2 regions of the Halanaerobium saccharolyticum subsp. saccharolyticum DSM 6643 genome follow, and region 2 is predicted to be linked to the other one. Evidence: riboswitches for the same ligand, from Rfam matches in the RefSeq annotation. Region 2 holds a riboswitch; the other holds the start of a gene.
What was found. A riboswitch is a leader RNA that binds a small molecule or an ion and turns the genes downstream of it on or off. The one in region 2 is predicted to bind lysine.
Positions count from the first base shown of each region.

Region 1: linked by a shared signal. The riboswitch ahead of HSACCH_RS06995 (Na+/H+ antiporter NhaC family protein) and the one ahead of HSACCH_RS13165 (diaminopimelate decarboxylase family protein) in region 2 are both predicted to bind lysine.

Region 1 is NZ_CAUI01000015.1:348,498-357,627, reverse strand. It holds gene HSACCH_RS06995 (Na+/H+ antiporter NhaC family protein) at 1-1,138, opposite strand, end outside; lysine riboswitch at 1,250-1,436, opposite strand; gene HSACCH_RS06990 (YlbL family protein) at 1,622-2,632, shown strand; gene HSACCH_RS06985 (tRNA(Met) cytidine acetate ligase) at 2,622-3,908, opposite strand; gene pta (phosphate acetyltransferase) at 4,096-5,094, shown strand; gene HSACCH_RS06975 (acetate/propionate family kinase) at 5,132-6,325, shown strand; gene HSACCH_RS06970 (YceD family protein) at 6,398-6,874, shown strand; gene rpmF (50S ribosomal protein L32) at 6,893-7,066, shown strand; gene plsX (phosphate acyltransferase PlsX) at 7,215-8,228, shown strand; gene fabK (enoyl-[acyl-carrier-protein] reductase FabK) at 8,229-9,130, shown strand, end outside.
Region 2 is NZ_CAUI01000023.1:644,271-653,400, reverse strand. It holds gene HSACCH_RS13185 (iron-containing alcohol dehydrogenase) at 1-1,131, opposite strand, end outside; gene HSACCH_RS13180 (APC family permease) at 1,166-2,569, opposite strand; gene gabT (4-aminobutyrate--2-oxoglutarate transaminase) at 2,595-3,932, opposite strand; gene gdhA (NADP-specific glutamate dehydrogenase) at 4,285-5,625, opposite strand; lysine riboswitch at 5,920-6,109, shown strand; gene HSACCH_RS13165 (diaminopimelate decarboxylase family protein) at 6,255-7,487, shown strand; gene dapA (4-hydroxy-tetrahydrodipicolinate synthase) at 7,489-8,367, shown strand; gene HSACCH_RS13155 (4-hydroxy-tetrahydrodipicolinate reductase) at 8,364-9,011, shown strand.

The DNA of each region.
Region 1 (9,130 bases), on a different contig from region 2:
CAATTTCAGGTATTATATTACCTTCTAAAATTGAAACTAAATAATTTGCAGTTCCTAAATCCTCAGTAATACTTCCAATTGACCATGCTAAAACAAGTATCAAACAAGCAATAAACATTGATTTAGCTCCATCAATCCAGCCATCTACAGTTTCACTTATGTTAAGGATTCCTTTTGCAAAAGATAAAATTCCAGCAATAAAACTACCAGAAATCGCAGCCCAAAGCAGAACAATACTTGCATCTGCGTTTCCAAAAGCATCTCTAATAGAAGTTCCAGCCTCTAAGCCACCTCCATTGTACCAGAGACCAATTAAAGTAACTAAAATAACACCAATTATAGGTAAAAATGAATTTGCAAAAGTAAAACTTTCACCTTCTGGTTGCTCAATTTCTTCCATCTCCTGTGAAACCATTGGAGTGGAGCCGGGTCTTAAAGTTTCTCCAGTTGAACGGGCTCTTTTTTCTGCTTTTAGCATAGGCCCATAGTCTTTAGCTGTAAAAATAATAATTAAAGCAAAGCCCAGAGCAAAGATACTATAAAAACGATAAGGAATAGTTTGAACAAAAGTTCCATAAGCATTCATTTCTAGTCCTAAAGAATCAAATCCATCTTTAATTACACCAACTTCAAAAGCAATCCAAGTTGAAATTGGTACAATACTAGAAACTGCAGCAGCAGTTAAGTCAACAATAAAAGCCAATTTTTCTCTAGATATTTTCATTTTATCAGTAATTGGACGCATTGTATTTCCAACAATTAAAGTATTTGCATAATCATCAAAAAAGATAAGTACACCCATTAACCAGGCAGCAAACTGAGTTTTAACTACTGAATTAGCTTTTTTTGCAACATATTCACCAATTGCAATAATTCCACCTGATTTGTTAATTATTCCGATCATTCCACCCATTGCTAGTAAAAATAAAATAATTCCAGCATTCCAAGAATCTGCAAGTGAAGCTAAAATGTAATCATCTAATGTATGCATAAAAGCAAACAGAGGATTATAGGCATTTGTAATTAATGCACCTGCAAAAACTCCTAAAAATAGTGATAATACAACTTGTTTACTCCACCAGGCTAAAATAATTGCAAGTAGTGGTGGTAGCAGAGAAATAATACCATAACTTTCCATAATAAAGCCTCCTAGTTTTTTGTTTTGATTAGTAACTAATTTTAAAGGCATAAAAAATACCCGGCGATATGCCGGGTTAATAGCAAAAATCGCCTCATCTTCTTTAAACTGACATGAGATAGCACAACATAATAAAAAATTATTATGACAGTTCTGCATATTTTATATACAGCCCCAGTGGTATTTTTGAACCAATAAAAAAACCACTTCGGCAGAAAAACCTTTCACTTTTAATTTAAAATCCTGGTTCTGGATAAACTCAAAAGTTACTGATCTTTTCTGCACCTCTACCTCATCAGCTGATGAGGTATTTTTTATGATTAGTTAAATTTCTAATCAATCTCAAATATTTAATTTATATAAATTATAACTTAGTAAATAATTTATGTCAAGGAATCCGAGAAAAATTTTGCATTAAAGAGTATTTATAATATATAATAGTAATGCTGGTTAAAAAAAATTGAAATAAAAAGGAAGATATATATGAGAAATAAAAATTCAAAAAAGTTTTATTCTAGACTAATTGGAATAATTTTAATTATATTTGTGGTAAGTCATTTTTTCCCTGTTTCATACCAGGTGATGGAACCAGGAATTGCAACAGAATTATCACCAATGATTGAAGTAAAAGATGGATACCAAAATGAAGGAGAATTTTTATTAACTGCGGTCAGCAGTAAACGGGCTATGGCCTGGGATTATTTTTATATTTCTCTTTTTTCACCTGAAGATAAGGAATTAACATCAATAGCTGATCAGCTTCCCGAAAATATGGATATGAACGAATATATAGAGTTAATGGCTGAGCTAATGGAAGAAAGTAAACTTCAGGCACAGGCAGTAGCTTTTAGGCAGGCAGGGTTCGAAGTTGAGGTATCTGGTGAAGGTGCTGAAGTAGTTGAAGTTTTAGAAACAGGATCTGCTTATAATAATCTAAAAAAAGGTGATTTGATTAAAGCAGTTGATGATAAAAAGGTTGAGATGGCTGCAGATGCTGTAAATATAATTAAAAACAGAGATATTGGTGACAAAGTAGAAATAAAAATTTTACGAGATGAAGAAGAATTAACATTTAATCTAGAAACTTTAGAACTTGAGGGCAATAAAGGAAATCCATCAATTGGAGTTTTGATTAGTTCTAAAGGTTTAGAATATGATATTCCAGGCGAGGTAAATTTTAAAACTGAAAATATAATTGGTCCTTCAGCTGGCAGTGTTTTTACAATGGAAATCTATAATCAATTAATTCCAGAAGATATTACTAATGGCCGCAGGATAGCGGGAACCGGTACTGTTAGCTTAGATGGTAAAATTGGTCGAATAGATGGAGTTAAATATAAAATAATGGCGGCAAAAGAAGCAGGAGTAGATTTATTTGTTGTGCCTACGGAAAATTATGAAACAGCGGCTGAATATGCTGGTGAATTAGAGCTGCTTGAGGTTAAAACAATTTCTGATATTATAAATTATCTGGAAAAAGATATTAAATTTTAATTAATTTCTGATGAAAATCTCTGCGGGATTGACTATGCTCTAAATTTTGATAAAGAAGTGCATAAAGATCACTTGCCAGTAAATCATAGCTTAGAGATAGATTTAGAGCTTGATCATCATTTATATTAATTGTATTAATTTTTTCAGCAGGATTAATAATTATTTCTGTTTCAGATTCAGATTGCAGTTTAGATAGCAAATATTCTTTACCTTTTTTAACCCCGAGAACTCTTAAATAGTGAGGAGCATTAGTTTCCACTAGATTAATTTTTGCAGCTTTCATTGAAAAATAAATCTGCAGTATTTTTCTCTTAACTCTAGTTTCTGTTAAATTTTTAGTTTTTAAAGAGTTTAAAAACTTTTCTGGGTTAAATTCAGCTGCTGCTTTTTCGATAAAACGATTTTCTAAGCCGTTAGCAACACCCTTATATTTTTTTAGATCTTCAGCTTTTAAACGTCTTATTAAATCAATTGTTTTTAATATAATTTGATTTTGAGAATCACTTTTAACAAATCTTCCTGATTCAATTTCATTTTTTAAGATATTCCATGATTTTTCTGGCATTAACTTTTTACTAGCGCTTAATGCCTCTTTTTGTGGCCGATTATTGATTAAATTTCTAATCAAAGAAGCACTTGCATAGTTTTTATTGACTTCCTGACTGTAATAATCTGTTCCCACTCTTTTAATAGTGTGAGCTTTAATCTTAGAATTCAAACGCAATAAGGATTTTAAATATTCTATAGCAAGGATATTATTAGGAGCTGCTAATATTTTTCTTATTTTTTCTGGATCAACTTTTTTTAATTCATTATAACTTTGATAGGTATCAAGTAGTGCTTTGCGTCTAGCGGTCGGGAAATTAAATCCTTTTTTTAAATAATTTTGTAGTGCTTTTTTGAAATCTGGACTTTCATTAATTAAAGCCAAAGCAATGGCTGATATGATTTCTATATTACCTGCTTCACTTCCAAAGACAATAGAGTCTACAATATTGCTTTTGTCTAAACTTAAGATAGAATAATAGGCAAAGTATTCAGCACTGCGAATATTATAAATTAAAGGAAGCTCAATTACCAGATCAGCACCACAGCTTAAAGCCTGTTTGGTTCTGGCCCATTTATCAAGAATAGCGGCATCTCCACGCTGAGTAAAATTACCACTCATGATGACTATTAGATTATCATTTTCCGTAATTTTTTTGCTTTGATTAAGATGATATTGATGGCCATTGTGAAAAGGATTATATTCAACTATTAATGCAGTTGTCTTCATAAAGCAACACCTCAATTTTAATCGAATTTTATCAATATATTGATAATTTACATAAAAGTTTTACTTTTCGAACTTCTTTTAATAAAAAAGGATTTGGAACTTTAACACAGTATTATATATATAATAGCAAATATATATAGAAAGAACAAATAAGTTATTTTTCAAAATACGGGGGAGGAAATTTTAAATGGATGTAATTAAGAATTTTAAGGAAAAAGCTGCTTCTGATTTAAAGACAATTGTTTTTGCCGAAGGTGAAGATGAAAGAATAATTAAAGCCGCCGCAAAAATAGAAGCAGAAAAAATTGCTAAGATTATAATTTTAGCAGATACTGAATCTATCAAAAATGATGCAAAAAAGTATGGTGTTGATCTAAGTGGTATTAAAATTATTGATCCTGAAACTTCTGACTATGTTTCAGAATTTACAGATGAGTTTTATGAACTAAGAAAACACAAAGGGATTAGTAAAGAAGATGCAGAAAAAGCAATTAAAGATCCAATGTATTTTGGAACAATGATGATTTATACTGGAAAAGCAGATGGAATGGTTGCTGGGGCAGCTAACCCGACTGGTAATGTATTAAGACCCGCTTTCCAAATTGTTAAGACTGCAGAGGGGATTTCAACAGTCTCAAGTGCGATTATAATGGTCTTAAAAGATAAATCATTTGGAGAAGAAGGGGTACTGGTTGTTTCAGATTGTGCAGTAAATCCTGAGCCAAACTCAGAACAGTTGGCAGAAATTGCAATTGCTACAGCTGATACAACTGAGAGATTATTAGATTTTGAACCTAGAGTAGCAATGCTTTCATTTTCAACTATGGGCAGTGCTAAACACGAAAACGTAGATAATGTTAGAAATGCAGTAGAAATAGCGCATGAAAATGCACCTAATTTGAAAATTGATGGTGAAATGCAGGTTGATGCGGCATTGGTTGAAAGTGTAGGCAGCAGAAAAGCTCCAGATAGTAAGATAGCCGGTAAAGCAAATGTATTAATTTTCCCTGATCTACAATCAGGTAACATTGGCTATAAGCTAGTCCAGAGACTGGCAGGTGCAGCTGCAGTAGGACCAATTTTACAGGGCCTTGCAGCACCGATTAACGACCTTTCTCGAGGCTGTTCAATAGACGATATTATTAACTTAACAGCAATTACAGCGGTTCAAGCTCAAAGTGAATAAATAATTACATATAATAAATTTTAATAGGAGGTAAAGAATGAAAATACTTGTAATTAATAGCGGCAGCTCATCTTTGAAGTATCAGTTGTTTAATATGGAAACAGAAAATGTATTGGCAAAGGGTCTTATCCAAAGAATAGGAATTGATGGATCATATTTAGAGTATGAAAGTGGAGAAGGGGAAGAAATAGTAATTGAAAAAGATATCCCTAACCATAAGGTGGGAATTGAGTTATTAATTGAAACCTTAATCTCAAAAAAACATGGTGTATTGGCAAACATGGATGAAATTGAGGCGGTCGGACATCGAATTGTTCATGGTGGAGAAGCTTTTGCAGAGTCTACAATAATTGATGATCAAGCAATAAAAAAATTAGAAGATGTAGCAGATTTAGCTCCTTTACATAACCCTCCAAATATTATGGGGATTAAGGTTTGTCAAGAATTAATGCCTGATAAACCACAAGTTGGAGTATTTGATACAGCATTCCATCAGTCTATGCCGGAAAAAGCTTATATTTATGCTCTTCCTTACGAATATTATGAGAAATATGGTGTAAGAAGATATGGCTTTCACGGAACTTCCCATGGTTATGTTGCTAAAAGAGCTGCTAAAATGATGGATCAAGATTTATCTGAACTTAAAATCATAACCTGTCATTTAGGTAATGGTGCTAGTGTAGCTGCAGTTAAAAATGGTAAATCTGTAGATACAAGTATGGGTTTAACTCCACTTGAGGGTTTAGTGATGGGAACAAGATGTGGAGATATTGATCCAGCGATTATTCCATTCCTTCTGGAAAAAGAAGATATGACGCCTTCAGAGATTGATAATATTTTGAATAAAGAAAGTGGATTGCTTGGAGTTTCTGGTGTCAGCAGTGATTCCCGTGATGTTGAAGATGCAGCTGCAGAAGGTAATCATCAGGCAGAAATTGCGCTTGAATTATTTGATTACAGGGTTAAAAAATATATTGGTGCTTATACAGCGGCAATGGGTGGAGTTGATGCAATAGTCTTCACTGCAGGTATAGGTGAAAATTCGATTGATACTCGAGCAAATATTTTAAGTGGGCTTGAATATTTGGGAGTTGAACTTGATAAAGAAGCTAATGATTGTCGCGGAAAAGAAGTTTTGATTTCTACAGATGATTCTAAAGTTAAAGCTATGATAGTTCCTACAAATGAGGAATTAGTAATTGCTAAAGATACAATGGAACTGGTAAAATAAAAATTTTTCTTGACAGTCTAGGCTACTTTTTATATAATAAAACGTGGCTATTTACAGGGGTGATCAAATAAATTGTATATAAACCTCAGTGATTTAAAAGAAATCGGAGGCAGAAAAAATGTCTCACTGGAGCTTGAATTTCCGGATCTAGAATTTGTAGATCGGGACATAAAAATAAAAGATTCTGTTCAGCTTGATCTAGAAATCTATAACACTAGAGATTCATTTGTTGTTAAAGGTATATTAGAAGCTGAGTTAATTTTAAGCTGCAGTCGTTGTTTAAAAAAGTATAGTTCTCCAATTAAATTAGATATTTCTGAAGATGTTATGAAAAGTGAAATGGAAGACGAGGAAGAACTATATTTAGACGATATTATTGTGGATAATATTATTCTATCCTTACCAATGAAGCCTCTTTGTTCTGAAGATTGTAAAGGGATCTGTCCTGAATGCGGTCAGAATTTGAATGAAGGAGAATGTGACTGTGAGGTAGAAACAGTAGATCCTCGTCTGGCAAAACTTAAAGAATTTTATAATGATAATGAATAATTAAAGGAGGTGTATAGGATGGCTGTACCAAAGAAACGGACTTCTAAAACACGTAAGAGAAAAAGACGTACTCATAAGAAATTAACTGCGCCTAGTCTTACAGAATGTTCAAACTGCCATGAAAAGATTTTACCTCATCATGTATGTCCAGAATGTGGACACTATGATGGCAAAAAGGTGAGTAAAAATTAAATTATTTAGATAAACAGAGATCTCGAGCTTAGAGATTCTCTGTTTTTTTCTTGCCATAAACTTGCAATTGACCGACGGTTGAGATATAATGTTTTCCAAATGATAAAGATATAAATTTTTGTTTTTTTGATTCTGGGAGGCGGCAATATTGTATAGAATAGCTGTTGATGTGATGAGTGGAGAAAAAGAGGCTTCGGAATTGATTACAGGGGCTTTAAGGGCTTTAAAAGAAGAAAAAGAAATAGAATTGACCCTGATTGGTGAATATGATATTATAAGCGAAGAGTTAGCAAAAACTGACTTTGATTCGAAAAGGCTTAAAATCGAAAATTCTGACGAGATTATTACAATGGATGAATCACCAATTAAAGCACTTCGTAAAAAAAAGAAGGCCACGGTGAATGTAGGAGCAAAACTTTTAAAGAAATCAAAAATAGATGCTTTTATATCTCCAGGAAATACAGGTTCAGTTATGGCAGCTGGTTTATTGCGAGTTGGTAGGATTAAAGGTGTCTCTAGACCGCCAATCGCTATTCAATTTCCCGCTGTTAATGGAAGTACTTTAGTTTTAGATAATGGTGCAAATACTGACTGCAGTCCTGAAAACTTAAAGCAATTTGCTTTAATGGGACAGCTTTATGCAGAAAATGTAATGAAGATTGATAACCCTAAAATTGCACTTTTAAATATAGGGGAAGAAAAAACTAAGGGTAATAATTTAACTAAAGAGAGTTATGAAGTTTTAAGTAATGATCAACGAATCAAAAATTTTATAGGCAATGTTGAAGGCAGAGATATTTTTAGCAATAAAGTTGATGTGGTTGTAACTGATGGTTTTGTTGGGAATATTGTTCTCAAAACAACTGAAGGCGCAGCTTCTTTTTTTCTTGATTTAATCAAGGAAAGCTTTAAAACTAATTTGCGTTCTAAAATTGCTGCTTTTTTAATAAAACCTTATTTGAAAAAAGTTTTAAATAAAATAGATTATAGGCAATATGGTGGTGCCCCCTTATTAGGGATTAATGGGGTTGTAATTATCAGTCATGGTGGTTCTGATGGCACAGCTATTTATAATGCAATCAAAGCTGCTAAAAGGACTGTAAAAGAAGATATAGTTAAATTGATAAAAGCTGAGTTAGAGAAGAATGAGGAGTTGGAATAAATGGCATTGAAAACTGAACTTTGTGATTTATTAGAGATTGAAAAGCCAATTATTCAAGGAGGTATGGCCTGGGTTGCTACTGGTGAATTAGCAGCAGCGGTTTCTATTGCTGGAGGCCTGGGTATAATTGGTGCTGGAAATGCACCAGCGGATGTAATCGAAAAAGAAATTGAAAAGGTGAAAAAGCTAACTGATAAACCATTCGGTTTAAATATTATGCTTCTTTCCCCTTTTGCTGATGATATAATAGAGTTAGCCATTGAGAAAAAGGTTCCTGTAATTACTACAGGGGCTGGGAATCCTGGGAAACATGTTAAGAGATTTCAAGAAGTTGGCTCAAAGGTTATTCCTGTAGTCCCTTCTGTAGCACTTGCCAGAAGAATGGAAAGATTAGATGTAGATGCAGTAATTGTTGAAGGAACTGAAGCCGGTGGACATATTGGTGAGCTTACAACTATGGCATTAGTGCCACAAGTAGTCGATGCTGTAGATATTCCGGTTATTGCAGCTGGTGGAGTTGCTGATGGCAGAGGTTTAGCAGCTGTTTTAGCATTAGGAGCAGTTGGAGCACAGATTGGAACTAGATTTGTCTGTTCTAAAGAGTGTAAAGCTTCCATGGAGTTTAAAGAAGCTATTGTAGGTGCTAGAGATAGAGATGCAGTTGTAACTGGACGCAGTACTGGGCATCCAGTTAGAAATTTAAAAAATAAATTAACTAAAGAATTGGATAAATTGGAAAGCCAGGGAGTAGATCCTAAAAAAATTGAAGAGATTGGTTCTGGTAAACTTAGAGATGCTGTAATTGATGGAGATGTCAAAGAAGGCAGTGTCATGGCGGGTCAAATTTCAGGAATGATATCTGAAATTAAATCTGTTAAAGAAATCATTGAAGAAATATTGGT
Region 2 (9,130 bases):
ATATATAGACTCGAATAATTTACTCATTTCCTGCTCATTAACTGGACGCGGATTAGTTGCTGTACAACCATCTACCAGAGCTCGAGCAATCATTAAATCTAATTCTTTCTGGAATCTTTTTTCAGAAATATTTAATTCTTTAATACTTGTTGGAATCTGTAATTCTTGATTTAAATTTTTAATTGCTGAGGCTAAATCCAGGACCTCCAATCTTTTAGCTAATAATTCATATTTCTTTTTTGCTTTATCTGATTTGTTATTATACTGAACTATGTAGGGCAGGATTAAGGCATTAGCCAGTCCGTGCGAAATTTTAAATATTCCTCCCAGCTGATGAGCCATACTGTGAACTATTCCTAAACCTACATTAGAAAAGGCCATTCCTGCTATATTTTGAAAGTTAAGTACTTTTTCTCGATATTTTAAGTTATCAGGTTTTTTATAAGCTAAGGGCAAAAATTCGAAAATACCTTCTAATGCTCCTTTAACTAATACATCACTAAAATCATTTGCTTTAGTTGAAACATAAGCTTCTAAAGCATGGGTAAAGGCATCCATTCCTGTAGCTGCAGTCAACCCGGGCGGCATTGTTGCTGTAAACTCAGGTTCTAAAATTGCCAGATCTGGAATCGCATATTCAGATCGAATACCTTTTTTCAATTTTTTCTTTTTATCTTTAATAACCATTGCTTTTGTAACTTCACTTGCAGTACCACTTGTTGTTGGCACAGCCACAAATTTAGCTTTGTTTCTGAGTGGAGGAATATCTACTAAGTCTAATGTATTAGCAAAATCCAACTCAGGACACTCATAGAAAATCCACATTGCTTTTGCAGCATCAATTGGTGAACCTCCGCCAATAGCTATGATATAGTCAGGTGCAAAATCTAGCATTGCTTCTGCACCTAACTTTACAGTTTCTATACTTGGATCGGGTTCTACTTTATCAAAGCATTTGATAGAAAAACCGGCTGCCTTTAGTTCAGCAAAGACGCGATCAAGATAACCCATTTTTTTAATGGTATTTCCACCGCTAACAACAAATGCTTTTTTACCTTTTAGTGTTCTTAATACTCTAATACTTCCTTCTCCAAAAAACACTTTATCTCCATGAAGTTTTATACTGTTCATATATACTTCTCCTTTAAACAAATTATTAAATTTTTTATATTGTTTCACTGCCTTCTAATACTGATTGATCAACAGTAGTTTCAACTGAATATAATTTATTAGATACAAAGAAAATAGCTCCAAGAACACTCCAGCCAATAATTATCATCCACTCATAGGGCCAGACTAAAGCTGCAGGTGCTGCTGGAAGATACAATAGGATCATACCTAAACTTAATGCTGAAGCTATATATCCAACAATTTTTCCATTTTTTATCTTATATGGTCTCGGCATCTCTGGTTCTCTATAACGCAGAACTAAAAATGAAAGAGCCACCATAAAGTAAGCTAAGACAATTGTTAAACCACCAGCATTAACCAGCCAGACTAACATTGGTCTTCCAAATAATGGGGCGAGCGAAGAGAGGATTCCAATTAATAAAACAGCGTTTGTAGGTGTTTTATATTTTGGATGTAGCTTAGCCAAAAAAGGAGGTAATTGACCTGATTCAGCTAGAGCATAAATTGCTCTACTGCCACCTACGAAAAATGAATTCCAGCTGGTTATGATTCCTCCAATTCCTGCAATTATCATCGCTTTTGAGGCCCAGGAACTATTAAAGAAAACTGCCCGCATTCCATCAGCTGCAGCAATAGAAGAAGTCTCTAAAGCTGATTTTGGTAGAGCAAGTCCAACTCCTACAATAATCATAATATACCAGACTATCGCCATTAAAACTGAAGTAATTAAGAGTTTTCCCAGCTGATCAAAAGGCATATCAATTTCTTCTGCTGCCTGTGGTATTACATCAAAACCGACAAACATAAACGGCGTCATAATAGCAACTGTTAAAATCCCTTTCATGCCATCAATGAAAAACGGTTCTATATGCTGCACACTTCCATTAGCAACTGCGCCACCAAAGAAAGATAATCCGATTAATCCGACCATGATCGTAACTGCTCCCTGCATCACTGCCAGTGGTTTGACACCATAATAATTAAAGACTGTAACAATAATAGAGGCAACTATTCCTACTAAAGCCCAGGTTAAATAAACATCATAACCGACTATTGTGTACATTTTAAACTTGAGATAGCTGGGAAAGAGGTATTCAACTACCGTCGGCAGAGCAACTGCTTCGAAGGCAACTACTGAAACATAACCTAAAATAATCGCCCAGGTACAGACAAAAGAGGCATTTTTCCCTAGCGCTCGCTTGCTAAAGACATGTTCACCTCCACACTTGGGCATTGCCGATGTTAATTCAGCATAAGTAAGACCAACAAATACAACCATAATCCCACCCAGTAAAAAGGCAATTATAGAACCTAAAGTTCCAGCACTCTTAATCCAATTTCCTGCTAAGACAACCCAACCCCATCCAATCATAGCCCCAAACGATAATGCCAGTGTATCTTTTTTAGATAAAACCCTATTAAAATTTTCTTTTTTCATTTTTAACTTCCCTCCTTAAATATGATTAAGCAAATTTAGCAAATGCTGCTTCTAAAATATCAAGACCTTCTTCCAGCTGTGCTTCAGTTATTGAGATTGGAGCTAAAAAGCGAATTACATTACTATGCAAACCTGCACCAACCAGGATCAGTCCGTTTTTAAAGCATTCATCTATAATTTCAGATTTGACTTCAACTGCAGGTTCTTTAGTTTCTGTATCTTTAACTAATTCTACAGCCAGCATAAATCCTTTACCTCTTAGATCTCCAATAATCGAATATTTTTCTTTCATTTCATCTAATCTAACTTTCATTTTCTTTCCTAATTTATTGGATCTTTCTACTAATTTGTCTTTTTCAATTATATCTAAAACAGCTAGAGCAGCTGCACAGCTGACTGGATTACCGCCATAAGTACCTCCAATTTCTCCAGGTTGAGGTGCATCCATAATTTCTTTTTTACCAATAACAGCACTTAAAGGCATTCCGCCTGCTATAGATTTAGCTGTAGTAATTATGTCTGGTTCTATCTCATAATCTTCTACCGCAAAGAAAGTTCCAGTTCTGGCAAAACCAGTCTGAACTTCATCTGCAATCAGTAAAATATCATTTTCTTCGCATACTTTTTTAACTCCCTGTATAAATTCTTTAGGAGGAGAGATAAAGCCACCTTCACCCTGAACAGGTTCTAAAATTACAGCAGCTACTTCTTCAGCTGGAATATCTCTTTTAAAGATTTCAGCAAAATTTTGCACACACTTTAGATTGCAGTCTGAATACTCAAGACCAAAAGGACAACGGTAGCAGTAAGCATAAGGAGCTTTATAAACTTCAGGTGCAAAAGGCCCAAAACCAAATTTATAAGGTTTTACCTTACTTGTTAAGGACATAGTCATTAGAGTCCGCCCGTGAAAAGCATAATCAAAAGCAATTATAGCTGATTTGCCAGTATATTTTTTAGCTATCTTAATTGCATTTTCAACTGCTTCTGCACCACTATTTGCAAACATTGTCTTTTTGGGAGTAGGACCGGGACTTAATTTAGATAATCTTTCTGCTAACTCAATATATGGTTTGTAAGCTGCCACATGAAAACAGCTATGGATTAATTCTTCTGCCTGCTTTTTAATTGCTTCCACTACTTTGGGTGCATTGTGGCCAACATTAAGAACTCCAATTCCACCCACAAAATCTAGATATTTGTTTCCATCAAGATCTTCTAATATTGCTCCCTCAGCTTTGCTGGCAACTAGTGGGGCTAAATTATATACTCCCTGTGGAATATATTCTTTTCTTTTTTGCATTGATTTTTGACCAATTGGGCCAGGAATTTCTGTTTTTAACTCAATTGATTTTTCTTTCATAATTATTTTCCTCCTTTTTGAAATTACCATCTGATGTTAGCTTTATGTTATCTATTTTTAATATACTCGTCATTATAGGTTAATTTATTCACTAGGTCAATATGTATCCAAGTATTTTAGATTATTAGCGAATTATTTAATAAAGCTGACATGAGAATTGTTTTTAGCCAGGGGAAAGCTTTAGGTGAGGAATTTTTTAAGAAGTGAGTATCTAAAAATATAGAGTTAAAAATAATTATAGTAAAATTTTACATAAAAAAACCCTTCTGATAAAACAGATTTTGGGTAATCTGTCTACCAGAAGGGGATGATTTAAGTATAGGATTTTATTTACTTTTAGAATTTAAAGTGTTTAGACTACACCCTGATCTAACATGGCATTGGCAACTTTTAGGAAACCGGCAATATTGGCACCTGCAACCAGGTCACCTTCCATACCGTATTCAGCTGCTACTGCACTTGCATCCTTATAGATATTAACCATAATTTTCTGCAGTTCCTGATCAACCTTATCAAAAGTCCACTCATCAAACATAGCATTTTGAGTCATTTCGATAGCAGAAGTTGCAACTCCACCAGCATTTGCAGCTTTACCAGGAATATAGAAGAGATCATTTTCTTTAACAAGTTTAACAGCTTCTGGAGTTAAAGGCATATTTGCACCTTCACCAATTGCAATAACCCCATTATCGATTAAAGTCTGCACGCCAGCTGCATCCATTTCGTTTTGAGTTGCACAGGGAAGAGCAATATCACATTCTATTGACCAGATATCAGTACAGTTATCACAGTATTCTGCATCTGGATATTCTGCTAAGTATTCTTTGATCCGACCGCGATTAACTTCCTTAATCTCTTTAATTAACTCAAGGTCAATACCATTTTCATCATATAAATAACCGGAAGAGTCACTCATTGCTATAACTTTAGCACCCAGCTGAGTTACTTTTTCGTTAGCATAAATTGCAACATTACCGGAACCAGAGATAATAACTTTTTTATCATTTAAAGAAATTTTGTGATCTTTAAGCATTTCTTCTAATATGTAAACCAGACCATAACCTGTAGCTTCAGTACGTACCAGACTTCCACCCCAGTCAAGACCTTTACCAGTTAAAACCCCAGCTTCATATCTATTTTTAATTCTTTTATACTGACCAAAAAGATAACCGATTTCTCTACCACCAACACCAATATCACCAGCAGGAACATCAGTTTTATCTCCAATATGACGGGCCAGCTCTGTCATAAAGCTCTGACAAAAACGCATAACTTCCTGATCAGATTTACCCTTAGGGTCAAAATCACTTCCACCTTTACCGCCACCAATTGGACGTCCGGTTAAAGCATTTTTAAAGACCTGTTCAAAACCTAAAAACTTAACTATACCTGTATACACTGAAGGGTGAAATCTGAGGCCACCTTTATAGGGACCAAGAGCAGAGTTGAATTCGATTCTAAAGCCGCGATTAACATGTGTTTGACCCTGATCATCAACCCAGGGAACACGGAAAATAATCTGTCTTTCCGGCTCAACAATTCTTTCTAAAATACCATTTGCCTCGTATTCAGGATGTTTATCAAAAACTGGAGCCAGTGATTCTAAAACTTCTTCCACCGCCTGATGAAATTCTGCCTCACCTGGATTTCTTGCCACTACTTTTTCCATAACATCATTAATATACTTGTTCAAACTTCTCACTCCTCAAAAAAATTTTATATCATTAAACTATCACAAATTAATCTTAATATATATTTCACTTAAAATCAATTAAAAATACCGATTATCGAATGTATACAAGGATACTTCGCAGAATATTTCTAAAAAAAGTGACGTCTTTATAGTGATTTTTAAGCTAAAATAATTTTTATAATTCAGACAAAATAAACACAAAAATTGCCATAATTCTTGACAAGTTTCCTTCTATTATATATACTTAAACAAAGTAAATTATAATAAATTTAATAGGAAAATGCCTCATCAATTAGATGGGGTAGAGGCGCGAATTTAGATTAGTATTTTTCAACTTTAGCTTAAACCGCTGTTGTTTAAAAAAAGCTGATTCGCCGAAGTTTTCAGTCAGGGTTTAATGGCTGTCTGCTGGGTCTGTATAAAAAATATGCAGAACTGTCATTAGTAGTTTTATCCAGGCTGCTGATGTTGAGCTATCTCAAAAGATGGAAGAGGTGATTTCTCTGATTAAGTATTTAACTCAGCGATTTCGCTGAGTTTTTGTTATATAAGTATATATTTTTCTTTTAGAGTCTAGTTATGATAAAATAATTTTAAGGAATAAAAAAATTAAAAATTGGAGTAGATTTATGAAAAAAATAACTATAGCAGAGAACAAAATAAGGGAAACAGTAAAAAAATATGGAACACCCTTCCATATTTATGATGAAAGAATAATTGTGGATCGTTTAAACAATTTAATTTCTTCTTTTAACTGGGTGGATTTTAAAGAATACTTTGCAATTAAGGCTAATCCTAATCCACATATTCTAAAAATAATGAAAGAAAATAGTTGTGGAGTTGATGCAGCAACTGTTACAGAAATACAGCTGGCAGAAGAAGTTGGTTTTAGTGGTGAAGATATAATGTTTACTTCTAATCTGACAACAGTTGATGCCTATCAATACGCTGTAGACAGAGGTTGTATCATCAATATTGATTGGGCCGCAGATATTTATGAGCTTTTTGAAAATGATATTATTCCTGAAAATATCTGTTTTAGATTAAATCCTGGCTCAATTGAAAATGAAATAATGGGTGATTCCAAAGAGTCAAAATTTGGCTCAACTGCTGAACAGATTAAAGATGCGGTAGCCTTTTTAAAAGAGCAGGGTATAAATTCAATTGGACTGCATACGATGGTTGTTTCCAATGAAAATAGCTCAGATATTTTTGGAGAATATACCGAGATGATCTTTGAATTTGCCAGAGAAATAATTTCAGAATTTAAAGTAGAAATTGATTTCATTAATATTGGTGGTGGAATTGGTATTCCCTATCAAGAGGACCAAGTTGTTGATGTGAAAGCAATAGCTGCAGAAGTAAAAGGTTCATATGATAAGGTTCTAAAAGCGAATGGGCTTCAACCAAAGATTTTTATGGAGTCAGGTCGTTATATAACAGGAGAATCAGGCTATTTAGTAACCGAGGTAATTAAAGAAAAAGAAACATATAAAAAATACCTTGGGGTAGATGCTTCAATGTCAGATTTAATGAGACCTGCAATGTATAGAAGTTATCACCACTTAACAAATATTGATGCAGAAGCTCGGGCAGAAAAAGAATTTGAAAATTATGATGTAGTTGGTTCACTCTGTGAAAATAATGATAAATTTGCGATTGACCGCAGACTACCTAAGAGTAAATTGGGTGATTTAATTGTGATTCACGATACAGGAGCTCACGGACATGCAATGGGCTTTAATTACAATGGAATGCTTAAAAATGGAGAATTTTTATATACAATTGATGGAGAAGTCAAACAGATTAGAAGAGATGAGAATTTTAAAGATTATACGAATACTATTATAGGGGGCTATTAATATGTTTAAGGGTGTAGGTACTGCTTTGATCACTCCTTTTAAGGAAAATGGAGAGGTTGATTATGAATTATTTGAAAAACTTTTAGATTATCAATTAGAAAATGACATTGATGCATTAGTTGTGCTGGGTACTACTGGAGAATCTCCAACTGTTCATTTAGAAGAAAGAGAAGAACTGACAAAAATGGCTGTTGCAAAGGCTGATGGAGATGTACCGGTAATTGTAGGTACTGGAACTAATGATACTATTAAAGTTATTGAAATGAATAAACTGGCTGAAAAAAATGGAGCGGATGGACTTCTAATTGTAACTCCATATTATAATAAAACTAGTCAGGCAGGTTTAATCGATCACTATACACATATTGCTAAAGAAACAGAACTGCCAATAATTGCTTATAATGTTCCTTCCAGAACCGGAGTTAATATTGAGCCAGAAACTTTCAAAAAAATGTCAGAGATGGAAGATAATATTGTTGCTATCAAAGAAGCAAGTGGAGATATGAGCCAGATTCTAAATGTAATTGAAATTGCAGGCAGTGATAAAACTGTTTTATCAGGTAATGATGACCAGGCTTTACCATTAATGATGTCTGGAGGTCAGGGAGTTATTTCTGTATTCTCTAATTTAATGCCGGGCGTAATGAAAAAAATTACTTCTGATATTCTAGCTGAAGATTATCAGGCTGCTAGAGACTTACATTATAAGTATCTTAATCTAATGCGCTTAATCTTTATTGATGTTAATCCGATTCCAATTAAATTTGCTATGCAGCAGATTGGATTTGCTAATAATAATTTACGTCGTCCTTTAGTTAACTTAAGTCAAGCAGATCAAGAATTACTTTTAAGTGAAATGAAGGAGCTTGATATTGTATGAAATATGGAATTATAGGTTATTCCGGCCGCATGGGCCAGGCAATAGAAGAATTATTTTCTGAAGCCGGCCATCAATTGGTCTATCAAAAAGATGAGGCTGGTGAAAAAGAATTAGAAAAACCAGAAGTAATAATTGATTTTTCTTTAAAAGAAGCCTTTGCAGAGACTGTAAAAGTAATTGAGCAAAAGCAGGTAGCTTTAGTAATTGGAACTACAGGCTTAGATCAAGACGATTTCGCTGAATTAAAAAGACTGGCAGAAGAGGTACCGGTTATTCAGAGTTTTAATTTCTCGATTGGAATTAATATTTTATCTGAACTAATAAATAAGGTTAATCAGTATGTAGATCAGGACTGGGATATTGAAATTTCTGAAACTCACCACCGCTTTAAAAAAGATAAACCTTCCGGAACTGCGATAATGCTCGGAGATTTAATTGATCGAGATGAGTTAGAAATGCATTCTAAAAGACTGGGTTCCGAATTTGGTGAACACGAAGTTGATTTTGCCAGCACTGGAGAAGTACTCACCTTAAAGCACAGAGCTTATTCTAGGGAAGCTTTTACCCGCGGTGTTTTAATAAGTGCTGAGGCAGCTTTAGATTTAGATGCAGGTTTTTATACTTTTAAAGATATATTAAACTAAGAATTAAAATTAAACTCCCAATCTCATTTTATTTTAATTCTTATTTTTGACGAATACTTTTATTGTAAATTTAAATCTTTATTCTAAGTGATAAAACTTAAATTAACATGAAAATGTTT